2 regions of the Litchfieldia luteola genome follow, and region 1 is predicted to be linked to the other one. Evidence: a T-box and tRNA genes for the amino acid it is inferred to sense, from the RefSeq annotation. Region 1 holds a T-box; the other holds one or more tRNA genes.
The links. A T-box is a leader RNA that pairs with one kind of tRNA and senses whether it is charged. The one in region 1 lies ahead of tyrS (tyrosine--tRNA ligase), so its partner is inferred to be a tRNA-Tyr.
Positions count from the first base shown of each region.

Region 2: it encodes a tRNA-Tyr, which carries the amino acid that the T-box ahead of tyrS (tyrosine--tRNA ligase) is inferred to sense. The anticodon was not compared.

Region 1 covers NZ_JAGGKM010000004.1:469,794-473,045, forward strand. Annotated here, with positions in the region: gene J2Z26_RS14270 (glycerophosphodiester phosphodiesterase family protein) at 1-105, shown strand, start outside; gene tyrS (tyrosine--tRNA ligase) at 144-1,388, opposite strand; T-box leader at 1,436-1,681, opposite strand; gene J2Z26_RS14280 (MFS transporter) at 1,733-2,296, opposite strand; gene J2Z26_RS14285 (FAD-binding oxidoreductase) at 2,299-3,252, opposite strand, start outside.
Region 2 covers NZ_JAGGKM010000001.1:1,082-4,333, forward strand. Annotated here, with positions in the region: partial or broken rRNA gene J2Z26_RS00005 (23S ribosomal RNA) at 1-955, shown strand, start outside; rRNA gene rrf (5S ribosomal RNA) at 1,064-1,179, shown strand; tRNA gene J2Z26_RS00015 (tRNA-Asn) at 1,211-1,285, shown strand; tRNA gene J2Z26_RS00020 (tRNA-Ser) at 1,290-1,381, shown strand; tRNA gene J2Z26_RS00025 (tRNA-Glu) at 1,398-1,472, shown strand; tRNA gene J2Z26_RS00030 (tRNA-Val) at 1,485-1,560, shown strand; tRNA gene J2Z26_RS00035 (tRNA-Met) at 1,603-1,679, shown strand; tRNA gene J2Z26_RS00040 (tRNA-Asp) at 1,681-1,756, shown strand; tRNA gene J2Z26_RS00045 (tRNA-Phe) at 1,763-1,838, shown strand; tRNA gene J2Z26_RS00050 (tRNA-Thr) at 1,863-1,938, shown strand; tRNA gene J2Z26_RS00055 (tRNA-Tyr) at 1,952-2,036, shown strand; tRNA gene J2Z26_RS00060 (tRNA-Trp) at 2,055-2,128, shown strand; tRNA gene J2Z26_RS00065 (tRNA-His) at 2,145-2,220, shown strand; tRNA gene J2Z26_RS00070 (tRNA-Gln) at 2,261-2,335, shown strand; tRNA gene J2Z26_RS00075 (tRNA-Gly) at 2,340-2,414, shown strand; tRNA gene J2Z26_RS00080 (tRNA-Cys) at 2,418-2,491, shown strand; tRNA gene J2Z26_RS00085 (tRNA-Leu) at 2,515-2,600, shown strand; tRNA gene J2Z26_RS00090 (tRNA-Leu) at 2,639-2,719, shown strand; gene J2Z26_RS00095 (alpha/beta hydrolase family protein) at 2,967-3,252, shown strand, end outside.

The DNA.
Region 1 (3,252 bases):
TTTGATCAAAAAGAGGATCTTGAACGACTACCTGAAGAATATTTTGGGGGAATATGGACAAATCGGATTGATATTATTGCTCCTCTTTTAAATAAGATGGACTAGTTAAAAGCGATCCTCCTAATATAGAAGGATCGCTTCACTTATTTTGTTAGTTTAACAAATTTTCGTTTGCCTACTTGTAAGATTAACCCGTCTATAATTGTTACTAGTACATTTACATCACTTACTTTTTCTTCATTCAATCGAACGCCACCATTTTGTATCATTCTACGCGCTTCACTTTTTGAACTTTGTAAATTTAACTCAACAAGCAAATCAAGAATTCCTACTTCAGAGTCGCCTTTCCATTCAACGACTGGAATGTCATCTGGTAAAGACCCCTTCTGGAACACTGTTGTAAAATGCTCTTCTGCCTTTCGCGCTGCTTCCTCACTATGGTACATTCTTACAATCGTCTTGCCTAAAAGCATTTTAGCATCTCTTGGATGTAGTGTTCCTTCAGAAAGTCCCTCAGAGATTTTGTTCTTCTCTTCAACTGATAAATCTGTTATTAAGTTGAAGTATTTCGTAATAAGTTCATCTGGAATGGACATCGTTTTTCCATACATTTGGTTCGGTTCTTCATCGACCCCAATGTAGTTGTTTTTCGATTTAGACATTTTGTCTACACCATCGAGTCCTTCTAGCAATGGTAACATGATTACAATTTGCTTTTCTTTACCATAGTGTTCTTGAAGATGTCTTCCCATTAGAACATTAAAATGTTGATCCGTTCCACCGAGCTCTACATCACTTTCAAGCATGACTGAGTCATACCCTTGCATTAATGGATAGAAAAATTCATGTAAAGAAATTGGTTTCCCTGTTGATAATCTTTCTGAAAAGTCATTTCGTTCGAGTAATCTGGCTACCGTTATACTTGCAGATAAGTTAATGACATCCTCTAAGTTAAGCTCTGATAACCATTTAGAGTTGTAATATAGCTCAACCTTATCCATATCGAGTACTTTGCTAAACTGTTCAAAATAGGTTTTTGCATTATGCTGTACTTCCTCATTTGTTAGTTGCTTTCTTGCAACAGACTTTCCAGTAGGATCACCTATTTTGCCTGTAAAGTCACCTATAATTAATTGAATAACATGCCCATTTTCTTGAAATTGCTTTAGCTTATTTAACACAACTGTATGCCCTAAGTGAACATCTGGTGCGGAAGGATCTAGGCCAAGCTTAATTTTCAATGGCTTTTCTTTTAAGATTGATTTTGCAACTTTTATTTTTAGTTCATTTAACGGAATTACCTCTGATACTCCATTACTATAAATCGCAAGCTGCCTCTCTACTTCTATACGTTGTTCACTTGTTAACTGCTCAAAAAAATCACTCATTGTAAATCCTCCTTTTCCTCAAAAAAATAAAAAAACACGCCCCTAAAAAAAGGGACGTGGATTACGCGGTACCACCCTTGTTGAAGAATTAGATTCTTCCACTCAAGATCGAATAACGGTTTAGCCGTTCTTTGCTAATTCTTACTGTCCAAGATAGATTCTAGGAGATTTAAAGGTTCGCAAAGAAAGTTCAGGGAGGTAATTCGCTCTTATCTTTGTGCTGATTTGCACCAACCATCAGCTCTCTAAAACAGGGAGATAAGTCACTACTGTGTTCCCATCATAACTTTTTAAAAATATAAAGTTTAGTTGATTTTTGTTATTTTAACCGAAAAATTAAGTAATTACAACTCTTTTTTGTTTAATATATTTGTCCTGTAAATAAGTAACCCACTAACAAAATAGATAATGGAGCTACTATAAAAAATAATGTGAATAGTAAAGAAGTCAGCTAAGACACCACCGAAAAAAATAGCGATTGCAGAAAAAATGGAAGTCCAAAAATGGTAATTGCCAATATTTATTCCTCGTTCGGCATCGTCGGTAAGACTGGCAATTAGTGTCTTTTCTCCATGCTTTTGCAAGGCTCCAAATATGCCTAGCAGTAATTGTAAGATGTAAACTTGTTCTATACTACTTATATGAGGATAATAGAGCAGTACAAGTGCCATTCCCCACGAGTTAACGAGTAAAAAATACTGATTATCAAATTTACTGGATAACCGTCCGGCTATTGGGTGGACAAGAGCTGCACTTAAAGCAAACAAACCGTAGGATAGACCGAACTGACTGTAATTTGAACCGATATTATTTATGAAAAGAATATAGAACGGAAAGATAAGACTACTGGCAAAAAATACTGAGCTTTGAGTTATTATTAACCATTTCAATTTCTTATGATTTTCCATATCTATTTGTACCTTTCATAAAAGAAGTTCATAAATCTTTCTTCAGGATCATAGATTAGCTTTCTTTGAAAAAACTCCTCAGCTCTAGGGTAAGACCTTAACATTTGTTCTTTTGTTGGGTATGGCATATAGGGTAGATAATAACTGCCATTATGGGATAAAGTAACATCTATCATTTTTTGAACAATCTCTTTCGTTTTCTGTTGATCACTCTCACTAAATCCTTGATTAATTAATAGCACAAGTGCAAACATATTATCTTTTGCATAAGAAAGAACTGCGTCCTCATCCTTCGACACATATCTGATTGTTATGTTAATTAGATTCAGATCCTCATTTGATAACACCGTTCGTAATTCGTCAATATACCGAGGAAAAAGATCAATCGGAACAAAATACTCTTGAAGGACGTCGGTATCATTACTATTTTCATATTCTAAAAACTTAGATTCTGAGCGCATAACATTATTACGAGAAATAAGAGAGCCATTGGTATTATGAAAATAGGACTGTTGTAATGTCCAAAACCAATCCTTTCCCCAGTCATATTGACGAGATAATCCTAGCGTAAACTTTGTTAACCATGTAAAGCGGTCCTTTTTTAGCTGGGTATGTTCTTTCAGCTCTTCCTTTGAAAGAACATAATTTGTTACATACATATCAGTTAAAAAATTCTCCGGTGCAGTTGATATCCTTGCAAGGTGCATACGCACGCTAGGATCTCCTTTAACATCTTTTGTAAAATATGCAGCATACTCTTTATAGTCCATTGAAACTGTATTCATTTCGTACAATTCATCATCAGTAAGCTCTAATTCAACATCAAGAATGACCCCGAAAAGTCCATATCCCCCAATAACAAGTGCAAAGAGCTCACTATTTTCTTTTCTGCTTACATTAATAATTTTCCCTTCCGCTGTTAACAATCGAAAGGATTTGACTGTATCGATAAGAGA
Region 2 (3,252 bases), on a different contig from region 1:
GTCGGGTAAGTTCCGACCCGCACGAAAGGTGTAACGATCTGGGCACTGTCTCAACGAGAGACTCGGTGAAATTATAGTACCTGTGAAGATGCAGGTTACCCGCGACAGGACGGAAAGACCCCGTGGAGCTTTACTGCAGCCTGATATTGAATTTTGGTACAGCTTGTACAGGATAGGTAGGAGCCGTAGAAGCCGGAGCGCCAGCTTCGGTGGAGGCATCGGTGGGATACTACCCTGGCTGTATTGAAATTCTAACCCTCATGCGTGATCCGCATGGGAGACAGTGTCAGGTGGGCAGTTTGACTGGGGCGGTCGCCTCCTAAAATGTAACGGAGGCGCCCAAAGGTTCCCTCAGAATGGTTGGAAATCATTCGCAGAGTGTAAAGGCACAAGGGAGCTTGACTGCGAGACCTACAAGTCGAGCAGGGACGAAAGTCGGGCTTAGTGATCCGGTGGTTCCGCATGGAAGGGCCATCGCTCAACGGATAAAAGCTACCCCGGGGATAACAGGCTTATCTCCCCCAAGAGTCCACATCGACGGGGAGGTTTGGCACCTCGATGTCGGCTCATCGCATCCTGGGGCTGTAGTCGGTCCCAAGGGTTGGGCTGTTCGCCCATTAAAGCGGTACGCGAGCTGGGTTCAGAACGTCGTGAGACAGTTCGGTCCCTATCCGTCGTGGGCGTAGGAAATTTGAGAGGAGCTGTCCTTAGTACGAGAGGACCGGGATGGACACACCGCTGGTGTACCAGTTGTTCTGCCAAGGGCATCGCTGGGTAGCTATGTGTGGAAGGGATAAGTGCTGAAAGCATCTAAGCATGAAGCCCCCCTCAAGATGAGATTTCCCATAGCGCAAGCTAGTAAGAACCCTGAAAGATGATCAGGTTGATAGGTCAGAGGTGGAAGCGCGGTGACGTGTGGAGCTGACTGATACTAATCGTTCGAGGACTTAACCACTTATTCTTTACTTGAATGTCTTATCGTTATCTAGTTTTGAAGGAACAAAAATTTCCTCTTGATAATTTCTATAAAGATATTATAATAGAAATTGTCTTATTAAATAAGTCTAGTGACAATGGCGAAGAGGTCACACCCGTTCCCATGCCGAACACGGAAGTTAAGCTCTTCAGCGCCGATGGTAGTTGGGGGTTTCCCCCTGTGAGAGTAGGACGTTGCTAGGCTTGTATTTTAATAAATAGTATTTCCTAATATTCCACAGTAGCTCAGTGGTAGAGCTATCGGCTGTTAACCGATCGGTCGCAGGTTCGAGTCCTGCCTGTGGAGCCATTCTGGAGAGCTGTCCGAGTGGTCGAAGGAGCACGATTGGAAATCGTGTAGGCGGTTACCACTGTCTCAAGGGTTCGAATCCCTTGCTCTCCGCCACTATAACTTATATATTGGCCCCTTGGTCAAGCGGTTAAGACACCGCCCTTTCACGGCGGTAACACGGGTTCGAATCCCGTAGGGGTCACCATTAAACACATCTGGAGGATTAGCTCAGCTGGGAGAGCACCTGCCTTACAAGCAGGGGGTCGGCGGTTCGATCCCGTCATCCTCCACCAACGTTTTTTCGCAAAGCGAAAATAACGTTTCATATTTATTATCGCGGGGTGGAGCAGTCCGGTAGCTCGTCGGGCTCATAACCCGAAGGTCGCAGGTTCAAATCCTGTCCCCGCAACCAAGGTCCCGTGGTGTAGCGGTTAACATGCCTGCCTGTCACGCAGGAGATCGCCGGTTCGATCCCGGTCGGGACCGCCATATGTTGGCTCAGTAGCTCAGTTGGTAGAGCAAAGGACTGAAAATCCTTGTGTCGGCGGTTCGATTCCGTCCTGAGCCACCATTTTTTAATACAAATTAATAATTTGCCGGTGTAGCTCAGTTGGTAGAGCAACTGACTTGTAATCAGTAGGTCGAGGGTTCGACTCCTTTCGCCGGCACCATTCCTTTTTTTGTGGAGGGGTAGCGAAGTGGCTAAACGCGGCGGACTGTAAATCCGCTCCCTCCGGGTTCGGCGGTTCGAATCCGTCCCCCTCCACCATTTTTTTTAAAACTTAATAGGGGCATAGTTTAACGGTAGAACAGAGGTCTCCAAAACCTCCGGTGTGGGTTCGATTCCTACTGCCCCTGCCAAATTTTTTTGTCTATGGCGGTTGTGGCGAAGTGGTTAACGCACCTGATTGTGGTTCAGGCATTCGTGGGTTCGATTCCCATCAGTCGCCCCATTTTATTTTAAATAATATTTTATCAATAGAGCTTCTTCATTGGGCTATAGCCAAGCGGTAAGGCAACGGACTTTGACTCCGTCATGCGTTGGTTCGAATCCAGCTAGCCCAGCCATTTTGCGGAAGTAGTTCAGTGGTAGAACACCACCTTGCCAAGGTGGGGGTCGCGGGTTCGAATCCCGTCTTCCGCTCCAGACGGCGGCATAGCCAAGTGGTAAGGCAGAGGTCTGCAAAACCTTTATCCCCGGTTCAAATCCGGGTGTCGCCTCCAAAAAAGACCATCCTTTTTATCATGCCGGGGTGGCGGAACTGGCAGACGCACAGGACTTAAAATCCTGCGGTAGGTGACTACCGTACCGGTTCGATTCCGGTCCTCGGCATATTTTCAACTTAGACATACGAATAATGGCAATATTTTGCCGGTGTGGCGGAATTGGCAGACGCGCACGACTCAAAATCGTGTTCCTCTGGAGTGCCGGTTCGACCCCGGCCACCGGTATTACTAGATAGCTAAAAACGCTGATAAATCAAGCTTCACACTTAATTGTGTGAGGTTTTTTTATGTTCTCATTTAACTATAACTGTTAGCTCAAATAATCAATGCATTCTACTCACATTCACTTTAAACCATCAATTACAATTTGGAAGAAACCTTTTATAAATTGTAACGTATAAGCTATTAGGACACTTATTTACATATTTTCTATCGAGTTTCTCGTTATTTTTTGAAATAGAGGTGACATTTAGTGAATGTTTTACGAATTAGTAAAAAGTTGTTAATGTTAATAATGCTACTGGTTGTAGCTGGATGTGCAAATGAAGAGAAGGTATTTAAAGAGGAAGTAGTGGAAGAGAAGATTATTGTCGGTGAAAATACTGAATATGAGTTAAATGGTACTTTAACCCTACCGAAAGATAATCAAGAGGCGCTTCCAGCTGTTGTTTTGATACACGGTTCAGGTCCGAGTGATCAGGATGAAACAGCATTTGCATATAAGCCTTTTCGTGATATTGCCTGGGGCCTTGCTCAAC